Regions from separate parts of the Micromonospora sp. NBC_01412 genome, predicted to be linked through region 2. Evidence: riboswitches for the same ligand, from Rfam matches in the RefSeq annotation. Region 2 holds a riboswitch; the other holds the start of a gene.

Region 1 (7,373 bases), 3.6 Mb from region 2:
GGACCCCTTGAGGACGCGGAGCGCGGCCTCCGGCCCGGTCGGCCCGTTGGCGCGCAGCATCTGCCGTAGCGACACCCCGTTGACCAACTCCATCACGATCGCCGCGCCCCCGGTCGACTCGACGTACTCGTAGAGCCGGGAAACGTGCGGATCGTCGATGTCGGCCAGCAGCCGGGCCTCGGCTCGGAAGGGATCGCGGAAGGCCGGGTCCGCGCCGAGGACGCCGACGAGGTACTTCACGGCGACCGGCGTGCCGGACGCGTCGTGGGTGGCGAGCACCACCCGCCCGGACGCGCCCGAGCCCAGCTCGCGCACCTCGGTGTAGCCGGACACCCGCCAGCTGTTCCCACTCATTGGACGGTCTCCACGGCTCTTCCGGATTTATGCCCGGCACACAGGGACGCCGCTCATTGTGGCGGGCGCTGTCCAGTCCGCCATCGGCGCAACGGTTGCATCCTCCGCGCCGCACGTCGGTGCCTTGCTTGTCGTCCGCTCGGCTTGACTGTGGGTGGTGCCCCACCCCCTAGCGCATCCTAGGAAGCTAGGTGTACGGGTAGGCGGGCTGGCGGGTATCCGTATCGACACCGACTCCCTGCCCGCCACCTCTGGTGTTGCCCGCCAGCTGGAAATATCCTCCACCTCACGCGTTGCCCCTGAAGCTCCTTTTCACCCCGGCCGTCGTCGGCCACAGAGGAGATGTCATGCACTTCGACCACCCCGAGCTGGACCGCCGCACCCTGTTGCGGGCCGGACTCGGCGCGGCGGCTGTCGCCGTCGTCGGCACGGAACTGGCGTTCCCCGTCGCCGCGCAGGCGTCCGAATCGGACGTCGATTGGATCATCAGCTGCGACGAGTGGGGTGCCCGGCCGCCGGCCGGCTCCCTGCCGCTCAGCGCCATCGCCACCAACAAGATCATCGTGCACCACATGGCGTTCCCGAACGTCACCGACTACTCGCGGGACCAGGCCGTGAAACTGGCCCGGGACTGCCAGGACCTGCACATGGACGGCAACGGCTGGTCCGACACCGGCCAGCACTTCACCGTGAGCCGGGGCGGGCACGTGCTGGAGGGCCGGCGCGGCAGCCTCGAGCGGCTGGCCGCCGGCGACCGGCAGGTGATCTCGGCGCACTGCCCCGGGGAGAACGGCCGGGCCATCGGCATCGAGAACGAGGGCACGTACGTCACCGAAACGCCGCCGCAGGAGCTGCTGGACTCGCTGGTCCGGCTCTGCGCCACGGTCGGCCGCCGGTACGGCCTGCACGCCCACGACATCTTCGGGCACTGGGACTTCCGCACCACCGCGTGCCCGGGAGCCGCGTTCTACCGGCAGTTCCCGGAACTGCGCCGGCGGGTCTTCCGCGAGCTGGGCACCAGCATCGGCGACGTGCCGGCCCGCCGCTGGCCGGACCTGTGGCGGTTCGTCAGCTCCCCCACCGTGCGGGTGGTGCAGTACCTGCTCACCCACCACGGCTACGTCGTGCCGGTGAACAACGCGTTCGACGCCGCGACCGTCGCCGCCGTGCAGGACTGGCAGGCCCGCAACGGCATCCCGGTCGACGTCGACGCCACCCTCACGGAGCCGACCTGGGAGACCCTCGCACCCGAGCTGGACAAGAACGCCACCGGCGCCCCGGTCAGCGCCGTGCAGTTCATCCTGAACTCGAAGGGCTACGCCGACGTCACGGTGACCGGCGAGTTCGACCACCCCACCAAGAAGGCCGTCCAGGACATCCAGCGGCTGCATGGCCTGCACCCGAACGGCAAGGTCAGCACCAGCACCTGGTGCGCGCTCGTCGGCGGCGTGGTCCGCCAGTCGTTCCAGGCGGGCTGACCGGCCCACGGTCGTGGTGGGGCGGGTCCGGCCGTGGGCCGGCCCCACCACGCACGCCCGGGTGCCCGTAGGAGGCCGCAGGACACGGGGGCGGCACCTCGGCCGGTCAGCCGCGCAGCGCCGCCGGCAGGGGCCGGTGGTGGACGATGTCCAGTCGGGACACCGCCCTGGTCAGGGCCACGTACAGCCGGTGCGGGCCGCGCGCCTCGGCGGCCACGATGTCCGCCGGTTCGACCAGCACCACGTGGTCGTACTCCAGGCCCTTGGCCAGGGTCACGGGCAGCAGGGTGACCCGGGCCGACGGATCCACCTCGTCCACCCCGGCGGCCGGGACGCCGGCGGCGCGCAGCGGGCCGGCGAGCCGCGCGACGGCCGCGTCGACGCCGATGACCGCGACCGAGCCCGCGTACCCGAGCGCGTCCCGGACCGCGTCGAGGACGCCGGCGACCAGGTCGTCGGCGTGATGTACGCGCAGGTGGCCGTCGGCGCGGACGGACCGGGTCGGCGGCACGTCCACGCCGAGCGTCCCGAGCAGCCGGTTGGCCGGCGCCAGCACCGCGCCGGGCACCCGGAATCCCGCGGTCAGCGGCACGACCCGGGCCGTGGGCCGGCCCAGGTGGGTCAGCTGGTCGGGCCAGCTCCGCGCCGCCCACGGCGTCGTGCCCTGGGCCAGGTCGCCGAGCACGGTGAGGGAGCCGTGGACGCTGCGGCGGGCGAGGGCGCGGCACTGCATCGGCGAGAGGTCCTGCGCCTCGTCGACGATGACGTGGCCGTATCCGGGGGGATGCTCGATCAGCCCGGCGACCTCGTCGAGCAGGACGAGGTCGGCCGCGGACCAGCGGGCGGTCCGGGCGCCGCGCGGGCGGGTCCAGCGGACGGCGTTCTGCTCGTCGGCGGTGAGCGTCCCGTCGGCCGCCTCGGCGAGCGCATCCGGGTCACCGAGCAGCCTCGCGAGCAGCTCCTCGGGGCGCACGGCGGGCCAGGCCCGGTCGAGGAGGTCGCGGACCGGGGCGCAGCGGCCCACCCGCCGCGCCCAGGCGGCGCCGGACAGCTCCACGCGTCGCTCGGCCTGTCGTTGCAGCAGGCCCACGACCCGGGACCGCAGCCGCTCCCGGCCGATCCCGTAGGGCGGGGACTCCCGCCGGATCTCGGCGACCAGTCCGGCGACGGCCCCGGCGGGCAACCGCCAGCGGTAGGACCCGTCGGGCACGGTGAGCGCCTCGGCGGGTACGCGAAGGCGTCCGTACAGCGCCCGGTCGAGCACGGCGGCCATCCGGATGTCCTGCTTGACGGCGGCTGCGGCATCGTCGACGACGACGGTGGCCGCGATCGGGTGCCGGGCCAGGAGGTCCTCCAGGGTCCGCTGGTCGACGTCGACCTCGCCGAGCGCGGGCAGCACGGCCGAGACGTACCGCAGGAAGGCCGGGTTCGGGCCGATCACCAGCACCCCGGTGCGGCCGAGCTGCCGCCGGTGGGTGTAGAGCAGCCAGGCGGCGCGGTGCAGCCCCACGGCGGTCTTGCCGGTGCCGGGCGCGCCCTGGACGCAGACGGACGTGTCGAGGTCGGCGCGGACCAGCTCGTCCTGTTCGGGCTGGATGGTGGCGACGATGTCGCGCATCGGGCCGATCCGGGGACGCTCGATCTCCGCCGCCACGAGCCGGCTGCCGCCGCCGAGTTCCTCCCCCCGGTCGAGGTGCTCGTCCTCGAACCCGGTCAGCCGGGCCGGGGCCAGCGGGGTGGAGCTCCACCCGTACCGGCGGCGGACCGCGACGCCGAGATGGTCCCGGGCGGTGGCCCGGTAGAAGGTGCGCGACACCGGCGCCCGCCAGTCGATGACGAGCGGGTGGCCGGCCTCGTCGGTGATGTGGCGGCGGCCGAGATGGTAGCGCTGGCCGGCGTGCTCGCCCGCCTCGGCGGCGACGCCGAACCGGAGGCGGCCGAAGTAGGGCGGGGCGTCCGGCTCCTCGGCGAGTTCCTTGGCGTGGGTCCGCAGCATCCGGCCGAGGGTCTCGGCGGTCCACCGGTCGCCGGCCACGTCCGCGCCGGTGGCCACCCGGTGCCGGGCGGTGTCGCGCATCCGGTCGAGCGCGGCGCGGGTCGCGGCAAGGTGCGCCTGCTCCCGCGCGAGTTCCCGGTCTACCCGGTCGTCCATGGCAACCTCCGATGAAATAACTTAACCGGGTTAACACTCTAACTCAGTTATGAAATTGACCTGGTATCGGTCGCTGATAGCCTGGTCCGCGTGACCGGAGAGCAGGGACTGCGCGAACGCAAGCGGCAGCGCACCCACGACGCGATCTCGGCGGCGGCGATCTCGCTGTTCGTCGAGCGAGGCTTCGACCGGGTGTCGGTCGCCGAGGTGGCCGCGGCGGCGGAGGTCTCCAAGCCGACGCTGTTCAAGTACTTCGCCACGAAGGAGGACCTGGTCCTGCACCGGATCGCCGACCACCGGGGCGAGTCGGCCCGGGTGGTGCGCGGCCGACACCCGGGCGAGGCGCCGCTCGCCGCGCTACGCCGGCACTTCCTCGACGGGCTGGACCGCCACGACCCGGTCACCGGTCTCAACGACGACCCGCGGGTGTTGGCGTACCACGGGATGGTCTTCTCGACCCCGAGCCTCGCCGCCCGGCTGGCCGGGCACGCCGCCGCCGAGGAGGCGGCGCTGGCCGATGCCCTCGACGACGCCGCCGGCACGCGCCGCGACGAGCGGGGACGGCCGGTGGCCGGGGCCCGGCCCGACGGGCTGACCGGCCGGCTCGCGGCGGCACAGATCGTCGCGGCGCAGCGGGTGCTCGCGCGGGACAACTGGCGCCGTCTCACCGAGGGGCGCACCGCCGCGCGGGCACACCCGGAGGCGGTCGCCGCCGCCGACCACGCCTTCACGCTGCTCGGCGCCGGCCTGGCCCCGTACCGGGGCTGAACCTCGGCGAGGGCCGTGTCCGACGTGGCGCCGGAGTGAGCGTGGTCATAACGACTGGACGCCCGGCCCGGTGCCGTTGCTAGGCTCCCCCCAGGTCATGAGCGCCAGCGTCAAGCCCCGGCTCGCTGGCCGGCAACCCTCCTCCGCGGTGGGGTGCCCCGGGTGAAGACCAGGCACCGGAGTGTCACCGGTGCAAGCGTGGCCTGGTCCCCAGGTCAACACCGACCTTGGAGAACCATGTCTGCTCGTCCTTGCGTCCTGCTCGGTGCCGCCCGCTCGGCACCGGCCGCGTCACCATCCCGCCCCGCGCTGATCAGGCGCCGGCACGTGGACCTGATGCGGGTGTGCAGCGACGGCTGTCGCCGTCACGCGGCGCGCTGAGCGCCTCCCCTCTTCCGTAGCAGCCCCTTCCGCGGTGCCCCACCGGCGTGCCGCGTCCGACGGTGTGCCGTCCGCACGCCGCCCTCATCCCAGGAGACACCTGTGCGATTCCTCCCTGCCCTGACCAGGTTCGCCGCGCTGGGCGTCGCGGCCGTCGTCGGCGCCGCCGCCCTCACCGCCTGCGGCGACGACACCTCGGCCGCCGCCGAGAACCCGTACGGCCTGGTCCAGCCCGGCGTGCTGCGGGCCGGCACCCTCACCGACGCGCCGCCGAACGTGTACCTGAAGGACGGAAAGTTCACCGGCTTCGACAACGACCTGCTCACCGCGGTCGCGGAGAAGATCGGCCTGAGGGTGGAGTTCGTCGGCACCGACTTCTCCGCGCTGCTGTCGCAGGTCAACAACCGCAAGTTCGACGTGGGCAGTTCCTCGATCACCATCACCGAGGCGCGGAAGAAGACCGTCGACTTCGGCAACGGCTACGACTTCGGCTACTTCGGGCTGGACGTCCCGGCCGGTTCCCCGATCACCGGGTTCGACCAGCTCGCCGGCAAGCGGGTGGTGGTCGTGCAGGGCACCGTGCAGGACGACTACGCCACCGGCCAGAAACTGGACCCGGTGCGGGTGCCGGACTACAACGGCGCGCTCAACCAGCTCAGGGCCGGCACCGCCGACGCCTGGATCGCCCCGGCCGAGATCGGCGAGAAGTCCGCCGCCGACAGCGGCGGGAAGATCACGGTGGCCGCGAAGCAGCTCAGCCCCACCCCGACCGCGTACGCGGTGGCCAAGGGCAACGACGCGCTGCGCGCGGCGCTGGACAAGGGCCTCGACGAGGTCATCGCCGACGGCACCTGGAGCCGGTTGCAGGAGCAGTACTACCCGGGCCGGCCGGTCCCGGCGGACTTCAAGCCGGGCAGCGGCTCGGTGCCGGTGCCGGGCGCATCGGCGGCGGCCCCGTCCGGGTCTGCCGCGCCGTCGCCGTCGGCGTCGTCCTGAGTACGCGGGCGTGACGGCACGGGCGACGCCGGGCCGACGGTACAGATGACCAGCGAGCGGGGCGGACGGGAAGACGACTGATGGATCCACTGAGCACCCTGTGGGAGACCTTCTTCGACTGGGACTCCATGCGTGCGGCGCTGCCCGAGATGCTGACCGTCGGGCTGCCCAACACGCTGATCCTGGCGGTCTCGGCCGCCCTGCTCGGCTCGCTGCTGGGCATGCTGCTGGCGGTCGCGGGCATCTCGCGTACCCGGTGGTTGCGCTGGCCGGCGCGGGTGTACACGGACGTCTTCCGCGGCCTGCCGGCGGCGGCGACGATCCTGCTCATCGGCGTCGGCCTGGCACCGCTGGGCATGCAGGTGTGGGGGCCGAACCCGTACCCGCTGGGCATCCTGGCGCTGTCGCTGATCGCGGCGGCGTACATCGGGGAGATCTTCCGGGCCGGCATCCAGAGCGTGGAGGCCGCCCAGCTGGAGGGGGCCCGGGCGCTGGGGTTCTCCTGGGGCGAGGCGATGCGGCTGGTGATCATCCCGCAGGGGGTCCGCCGGGTGCTGCCGGCCTGGGTGAACCAGCTCATCGCCCTGATCAAGGACTCCAGCCTGGTCTACTTCCTCGGCCTGGTGGCCAGCCAGCGGGAGCTGTTCCGGATCGGGCAGGACCACGCGGCGACCACCGGCAACGAGTCGGCGCTGCTGCTGGCGGGCCTGCTCTACCTGACGCTGACCGTGCCGCTGACCCACGCGGTGAACTGGATCGACCGGCGGCTGCGGCAGGGCCGGCCGGCCACGGCGGCCGAGGACGACGGCGCGCTGGCGCTCGCCGGGCAGAACGCGCTGCCCGGCGACGCCGCCGCCCGCGCGAGCACGGGAAAGGACGAGCGATGAGCACCGCGACCGGCACGACGACCCCGGTGAGCCTGAGCGTGCGGGACGTGCACCTCGCCTTCGGCGCCAACCGGGTGCTGCGCGGCGCGAGCCTGGACGTCGGCCGGGGCGGCACGGCCTGCGTCATCGGGCCGTCCGGGTCGGGCAAGTCCACCCTGCTGCGTACGATCAACCGGCTCATCGAGCCGGACCGCGGGGACGTGCTGCTGGACGGACGCAGCGTGCTGGGCGACGACCCGGACGCGCTGCGCCAGCGGGTCGGCATGGTGTTCCAGCAGTTCAACCTCTTCCCGCACATGACGGTGCTGCGCAACATCACCCTGGCGCTGCGCCGGCTCAAGCGGCTCGGCGAAGACG
Region 2 (7,373 bases):
TCGCCGAGACGCTCGGCGCGCCCCGCCGCGCGTTCGACCGCGACCACTACGACATCCCCGCCGAGCGGTACGCCATGGCGGTGCACCTCGGAGCCCGGGTGGTCCCCAGCCGCGAACTGGTCCGCCTCCTGCGCGCGTCCGGCCTCCGCCGCCCCAAACACCTGACCCACCCCACCCCCTAACCCCACCCCACTCCCCCCACCGCCCCACCCCCGCTCGCCCCACCCCGCCCTGCCGTCCCGCCCCCCGCCCCGCCCCCCGTCCTGCCCCGCGATCTTGCACTTGCGGCCCCTGTCTTGCGGCATTTGATGGCATACGTCCGGGCCACAACTGCAAGATCGCGTGGGCGTGGGCGTGGGCGTGGGCGTGGGTGCGGCGGGGCGCGGACGGGGCCGGGGCGCGGGCGCGGGGGCGGGGGCGGGGGCGGGGGCGGGAACGGGGGTGGGGTGGGGTGGGTCAGCAGAGGGTGGTGAGTTCGCGGCGGAGGTTGGCGCGGGCCGGGTGTTCCCAGCGGGCGGCAAGGACGGGCAGCCGGTAGAGGGTGGGCAGGGCCAGCAGGCCGTCGAGCACCCAGGCCCGCCCGACCCGGAACGCCGGCTCCGGCACGTGCGCGTACTCCCGGCGGACGGCGGCGGCGTACCGGTCGTACTCGTCGGGCGGACCGGCCAGCACGGCCAGGTCGGCGTCGCAGAGCAGCGCGCCGTCGCGGTCCCCGGCCATGACCGCATGCCCGGCGGTGAGCAGCACCAGCCGGCGGACCTCCGCCACCGCCCCGGCCGGCACCCCGACCCCGGTCAGCAGCGCGTCGGCGAGGTCGGCGCTGGCCCGCTCGTTGCCGTCCCCGTCGGCGCGCGGGTCGTAGACCGCGTCGTGGCACCAGGCGGCGAGCCGGACCAGGTCGGGGTCGTCGGCCAGCTCGGCGTGCGCGTCGACGACATCGAGGACGGCGGTCAGGTGCCGGACGGTGTGGTAGTGCCGGTGTGGTTCCCGCCAGCGGGCCAGCAGGCCCGCCCCGGCGTCGGTCAGCGCCGATGAGTCCCCGGCCCCGGCGCCCCGGGCCGCCGCCCGCCATCGACCGATCAGTTCCGCCGCGCTCCGGAGGCCGTCCGAGTCCGTCATTCGACCGAGTCTGCCGGAGTGGGCGAGGATTCACCGCCCTCACGGCGGGTAGTCCCCGCCATGGCCGTGGCCCGGGATCTCCGATCGTCGCTGCTACGGCGTGCCGGCCTGCACGACGGCGTGGCCGACATCGACTCGGCGCGGGTCACGGCGGCGATGGAGGAGCTGCGCCGTCGCAGCAGAGCCACCCTGCACGATCGGCTGCACCGGGTCCGGATGGCGCTGGGGCTGGCCGTGCAGGCCGGGCTGGCCGCCACGCTGGCCTGGGTCGTCTCCCACCACCTGCTGGGCAACCCGCAGCCGGTCTTCGCGCCGATCTCGGCGGTCGGCGCCCTGGCCGCGTCGGTCGGCCAGCGGCTGCGCCGGACCATCGAGCTGATCGTCGGGGTGGGGGTCGGGGTGTTCCTCGGTGACCTGCTGATCTACCTCGTCGGCACCGGGGGCTGGCAGCTCGGGCTGGTGGTGACGGCGTCCATCGTGCTGACCCTCTTCTTCGGCGGGAGCGTGTCGGTCGTCATCCAGGCCGCCGCCACCGCCGTGCTGATCGTCACGCTCAGCCCATCCACCGAGGACCTGGAGATACCGCGCTTCATCGACGCCTTCATCGGTGGCGGGATCGCGCTGGTGGTGACGGCGGTCCTGTTTCCGCTGAACCCGCTGCGGGTTCTCAACCGGGCCGCCCGGCCCGCGCTGGACCTGCTCGCCGGCCAGCTCGACGCCACCGCCGAGGCGCTGCGCAAACGGGACCGGAACAGCGCCCAGCGGGCCCTGGAACGGCTCCGTGAGAACAAGGAGGAGCTGAGCACCCTCATCGAGGCGATCGAGGGCGCGAAGGAGACCAGCATCCTCTCCCCGGCCCGTTGGCGCCGGCGCAGCGAGTTGACCCACTACGCCGAGGCGGCCGACCCGATCGACCGCGCGATGCGCAACACCGGGACCCTGATCCGGCGTTCCGTGACGATGATCGAGGACGAGGAGCCGGTGCCGGAGCCGATGCCGGACGCGGTGGCCCACCTCGCCGAGGCCGTCCGGCTGCTCTGCCACGAGTTCGCCGTCGGGGCGGAACCGGAGAAGGCCCGGGAGCGGTCCCTGCGCGCGGTCAGCGAGGCCGGCCGGGCGTACGCGCAGGGGGTCGGGTTCTCCGGCAGTGTGGTGATCGCGCAGGTGCGCACCACCGCCAGCGACCTGCTGGTCACCTCCGGCATCGACCAGGAGGAGGCCAACCGGCTGGTCCGGCAGTCCTTCGGCGAGCAGGAGAAGTCGAGCGTCTGCCCGGCCGAGAGCACCCCCGCCCCGAAGCCGCCCACGGCCCCGCCGCTGGGCTGAGGCGCGCTCAGCCCAGCTCGGCGAGGGCGGTGAGCAGGCTCTCGACGTGCTCCGGCGTGCTGCCCAGGCCGATGCTGGCCCGCAGAGCGGTCGGCGGCAGGTCCGGGTGCCCACTGCGCGCGGCGGCCTCGTTGAGCAGCCGACGGGCCAGCGGGTGGGCGCAGAACAGCCCGTCGCGGACCCCGATGCCGTGCCGGGCGGCCAGCTCCGCGGCGACCTCGGTCGAGTCCCGGCCGGCCAGCACGAACGAGGCGATGCCCACCCGGGGGGCGTCCGGGCCGAAGGCGCGCAGCTCCACCACGTGCGGCAGGGCGGCCAGCCCGTCCCTCAGCCGGGCCAGCAGCGCCTGCTCGCGGGCGTGCAGCGCGACCCGGTCCGCCCCGTCCAGCGCCGCGCACACCGAGGCGAGGGCGACCGCGCCGAGCAGGTTGGGGGTGCCGGCCTCGTGCCGGGCCGGGCCGGTGGCCCAGCGCACGTCGTGGGTGGCGGCCCCGACGTGACTGGTGGCGCCCCCGCCGGCCAGGTACGGCGGGGCCGCGTCCAGCCAGTCGCCCCGGCCGAGCAACACCCCCGCCCCGAACGGCGCGTACAGCTTGTGCCCGGAGACGGCCAGGTAGTCCACGTCCAGCGCGGCCACGTCGACCGGGGCGTGCGGGGCGAGTTGGGCGGCGTCCACCGCGATCCGGGCGCCGTGCCGGCGGGCCACCCAAGCCAGCTCGGCCACCGGCCAGCGTTCCCCGGTCACGTTGCTCGCCCCGGTCACCGCCACCAGCACCGGCGGGCGGGCGGTGGCGCCCCGGCGCAGCTCGGTCAGCGCCGCGTCCAGCGCCCGGATCGCCTCGGCGGGGCCGGCCGGCACCGGCAGCCGCACCGAGGCGCGCGGCCAGGGCAGCAGGTTGGCGTGGTGCTCCCCGGCGAACGTCACCACCGTGGTCCCGGCGGGCAGGGTCCGGGCCAGCAGGTTCAGCGCGTCGGTGGTGTTGCGGGTGAACACCACGTGGTCGCCGGCGCGGGCGCCGAAGAAGTCGCCGACCGTCTGCCGGGCCCGCTCGTACGCCAGCGTGCAGCGCCGCGACAGCGCGCCGGCGCCGCGATGCACGCTGGCGTACCAGGGGAGCAGCTCGGCCACCGCGTCGGCCGCGGCCCGCGCGCACGGCGCGCTGGCCGCGTAGTCCAGGTTGATCTGGCCCGGCACGCCGAGCACGTCGAGCGGCCGCGACGACGCCGGCACGGTCCACGCGGGCGGCGGCGTGAGCGAGGGTACGAGGGTGACGGTCATGGCCCGACCTCCGGGTCCGGGGACCCCAGGTGACACCACCGGGACGGGGTCCGCGCTTGCCCAGCGCCGGACGGGGCTGGGCCCGGTCATCACCCGGGGCACCCCACCGCGAACTCGACGAGGGTTGCCGGCCAGCAAGCCGGGGCTTGACGCTGGCGCTCGTGACCTGACGACAGGATAACGGTCGACCGATGCGGCCGGAACGGTCGGCGGGGGATGACTACGCTGATGTAATGGCCGACACCCCGCCCGGCGGCGCCGCGTCGCCGTGGACCCCGCACGATCTCCCTCCACAGCCCGGTGGGGCCGCCCTCCGGATGCCGCAGCGCCGGCCGAGCTGGCTGCGGATCCTGGTGGTGGTCCTGGTGGTGGCCGTGGCGGTGCTGTTGATCGCGGCGTGCGCGGTCTACATGCTCTACACGCTCGGCTCCAACCTGGGGCCGCAGGCGCTGCTGATCGGCGTGATCGCCGCGATCCTGCCGGTGCCGGTGCTGGTTTCCTGCTTCCTGTGGCTGGACCGGTACGAGCCGGAGCCGTTGCAGTATCTGATCTTCTGCTTCGCCTGGGGCGCGTTCGTCTCCACGGCCGCCTCGCTGACCGTCAACGAGTTCTTCTCCGTCCGGTTCGCCGACTGGGGGCTGCCCGACGCGTTGACCGCAGTGCTGGTCGCCCCGTTCATCGAGGAGCTGACCAAGGCGCTCGGCCCGATCCTGCTGCTGATCTTCCGCCGCCGGGAATGGTCCGGCATCACCGACGGCCTGGTCTACTGCGGGCTGTCGGCGGTCGGCTTCGCCATGGTGGAGAACATCCTCTACCTGGGCGGTTACGGCTACGCCTCCGGCGTCGAGGAGTACGGTCCGGCGACCGGGGCGCAGCAGGTCATCGCGATCTTCATCGTCCGGATCCTGCTGTTCGGCTTCGCCCACCCGCTGTTCACCTCGATGACCGGCGTGGGCCTCGGCATCGCCGCCCGGACCGCCGACCGTCGGGTGCGCTTCCTCGCCCCGGTCGCGGGCCTGCTGCTGGCGATGATGCTGCACGGCACCTGGAATTTGCTGCCGTCGCTGGCCCAGGCCACTGGGCAGGCGATGGTCGCCCTGTACGGCTACCTCGGGGTGATGGTGCCGATCTTCTTCGGCATGGTCGGGTTGGCGGTCTGGCTGCGTGGCTGGGAGGGGCGGCTGACCGAGCGCACCCTGCCCGACTACGTGCGGGCCGGGTGGCTGACCCCGCCGGAGGTGGCGGCGCTGGGCAGCCTGGGCCGGCGGCACGCCGCCCGGACCTGGGCCCGGCGGGTGGCCGGCGACCCGGGGCTCAAGGCGATGCGCGGGTACCAGTTCTCCGCCACCAGGCTGGCGCTGCTGCGCGACGGGATGCACCGAGGGCTCGATCGCAGGCCCGCCGACCGGGAACGGACCGCGTGGGAGGAACGGGAACTGCTGGGCGCGATCACCGCGTACCGGTCCTTCTTCGTCGGCCGGGACCCGCAGGTGCCGGTCGGGAGCTGGGACGGTCACCGCTACCACCTGCGGTTCCCCGACGGGTCGCAGCGGCCGGTCGACGCCCCGGACGAGCCGGTGGTGCCGATCCCGGTGGTGCTCGCCCCGCCGCCGCCCCCGGCCCACCCGGGGCCTTACGGCCCGCCCGGCTGGTACGGCCCCCGCCCGGCCGCCCCCTGGCCGCCGGGCACCGCCTGACGGGGGTGGGCCGACCGGTCAGGTCATCACGCCGGTGAGGAAGTCACCGATGCCCACGGCCATCGCCATCAGGCCCGCCCCGATCGCCTTGCACATCTGCGCCGCGCTGTCCGGCCGGAACGCCACGAAGTAGATCAGGAACGCGACGCTTCCCCAGAGGAACACCTTCTTCACGAATACCGGCACGATCCCTCCCCAGGGCGCTGGACGTGCCTGGCTTCCCGTCGTCGGCAGCCGCAAACGACGCGCCGCCGACCGGGGGTGGACGACGGCGAGAAGCCGGGACGGACCCGGGGAGGAGTGCGGAAGGGTCTACCGGGGGCGTTACAGGTAAAGGCCGGTGGAGCCGTTCGCCTCCGACTCGATCCGCTCGGCGGCGACGGCGTGGACGTCCCGCTCGCGCAGCAGGACGTATCCCCGGCCGTGCAGCTCGACCTCGGAGCGGTCGTCGGGGTCGAAGAGCACCCGGTCGCCGGAGACGATCGAGCGGACGTGCGGCCCCACGCCCACGGCGGTCGCCCAGGCCAGTCGCTTGCCCACAGCGGCGGTCGCCGGGATCACGATGCCGGCGGTGGAACGGCGCTCACCCTCGCTGCCGTCCACCTTCACCAGCACGCGGTCGTGCAGCAGACGGATCGGCAGGCCGGAGTCGAGGTTCTGGTCGACGGTCACGCCGGAACGGTACCGCGTCCGGCCGAGCCGTCCCGCTGGTGGTTACGCGGATGCGGGCCGGGGCAATGTGTGGCGGAACCGCCCTAGGCTGGGGCGACGGACGTATCCTGTCCCCCCTGTCCTGCGGGCAGGTCGATTCTGATGCGGGAGGTGCGCTTGAGCCGCTTCGAGCGGGTACGCGGACGGCTCCGCCGCGCGTACGAGTCGGGCCGGGAGTCGGTGCGGCGGGCCCGCGCCGACCCGACCGGCCGGGCCGGCGGGCCGGCGGGCATCGCGGCGACGGCCGGCGTCGACTCTTCCGGCGAGGCCGGGGTGGCTTCCCCCACTTCGCCGGGCCCGGCCGCCCCGCCGTCGGCGACGGTGGTCGGGGCTGAGCCGCCCGCCGCGTTGCACAACTCCACCGCCAGCCGCGACGACGCCGACGTGCCGCACGGCCTGCGGATCGCCGCCGCCTGGTCGTGGCGGCTGATCGTCATCGGTGTGGTGTTCTGGGCGCTGCTGAAGATCGTCGCCACCATCAGCATCGTGATCATCCCGCTGGCCATCGCGATGCTGCTCTCGGCGCTGCTCGCGCCGGCCGTCGGCTGGCTGCTGCGGGCGCGGCTGCCCCGCTCGCTGGCCACGGCGGTGGTGCTGGTCGGCGGCCTGGCCGCCGTCATCGGCACGCTGACGCTGGTGGTGAACGAGTTCATCAAGGGCGTGCCGGAGCTGAGCAAGAAGTCGTCCGAGGGCGTCCGGCAGATCCAGGACTGGCTCAAGACCGGCCCGCTGCACCTGTCCGACAGCCAGCTCACCCGGTACATCGACGAGGCGCAGGCCTGGATCAACAACAACACCGAGAAGTTCACCAGCGGGGCCGTCTCCACCGCGGCGACCCTGGCCGAGGTGCTGACCGGCATAGTGCTGGTGCTCTTCGCCACCTTCTTCTTCCTGCGCGACGGCAGCCGGATCTGGCGCTTCCTGGTCCGGCTGCTGCCGGTGGCCGCCCGGTGGAAGGTCGACGACGCCGGCCGGGCGTCCTGGGAGACCCTGGGCGCCTACGTCCGGGCCACCGTGCTGGTCGCGTTCATCGACGCCGTGGGCATCGGTGCCTTCCTGGTCGCCTTCGACATCCCGTTCGCGTTCCCGCTGGCCGCGCTGGTCTTCCTCGGGGCGTTCATCCCGATCGTCGGGGCGGCGCTCTCCGGCGTCGTCGCGGTGCTGGTCGCGCTGGTCGACAGCGGCCCGGTCACCGCGTTGATCATCCTGGGCGTGGTGGTCGGTGTGCAGCAGGTCGAGGG

Evidence for each region. A riboswitch is a leader RNA that binds a small molecule or an ion and turns the genes downstream of it on or off. The one in region 2 is predicted to bind S-adenosylmethionine.
Region 1: it holds a riboswitch for S-adenosylmethionine, as region 2 does, so the genes downstream of both, OG617_RS30575 (ABC transporter substrate-binding protein) here and OG617_RS11360 (aminotransferase class V-fold PLP-dependent enzyme) in region 2, are expected to answer to the same signal.

The regions. Positions count from the first base shown of each region.
Region 1 is NZ_CP109528.1:7,017,025-7,024,397, reverse strand. It holds gene OG617_RS30595 (serine/threonine-protein kinase) at 1-354, opposite strand, end outside; gene OG617_RS30590 (N-acetylmuramoyl-L-alanine amidase) at 702-1,832, shown strand; gene OG617_RS30585 (HelD family protein) at 1,939-3,984, opposite strand; gene OG617_RS30580 (TetR/AcrR family transcriptional regulator) at 4,075-4,752, shown strand; SAM riboswitch class IV at 4,846-4,957, shown strand; gene OG617_RS30575 (ABC transporter substrate-binding protein) at 5,236-6,129, shown strand; gene OG617_RS30570 (amino acid ABC transporter permease) at 6,210-7,016, shown strand; gene OG617_RS30565 (amino acid ABC transporter ATP-binding protein) at 7,013-7,373, shown strand, end outside.
Region 2 is NZ_CP109528.1:2,487,792-2,495,164, reverse strand. It holds gene OG617_RS11375 (DUF4031 domain-containing protein) at 1-182, shown strand, start outside; gene OG617_RS11370 (metal-dependent phosphohydrolase) at 457-1,119, opposite strand; gene OG617_RS11365 (FUSC family protein) at 1,186-2,445, shown strand; gene OG617_RS11360 (aminotransferase class V-fold PLP-dependent enzyme) at 2,453-3,724, opposite strand; SAM riboswitch class IV at 3,772-3,891, opposite strand; gene OG617_RS11355 (PrsW family intramembrane metalloprotease) at 3,916-5,421, shown strand; gene OG617_RS11350 (hypothetical protein) at 5,440-5,607, opposite strand; gene OG617_RS11345 (GroES family chaperonin) at 5,746-6,093, opposite strand; gene OG617_RS11340 (AI-2E family transporter) at 6,235-7,373, shown strand, end outside.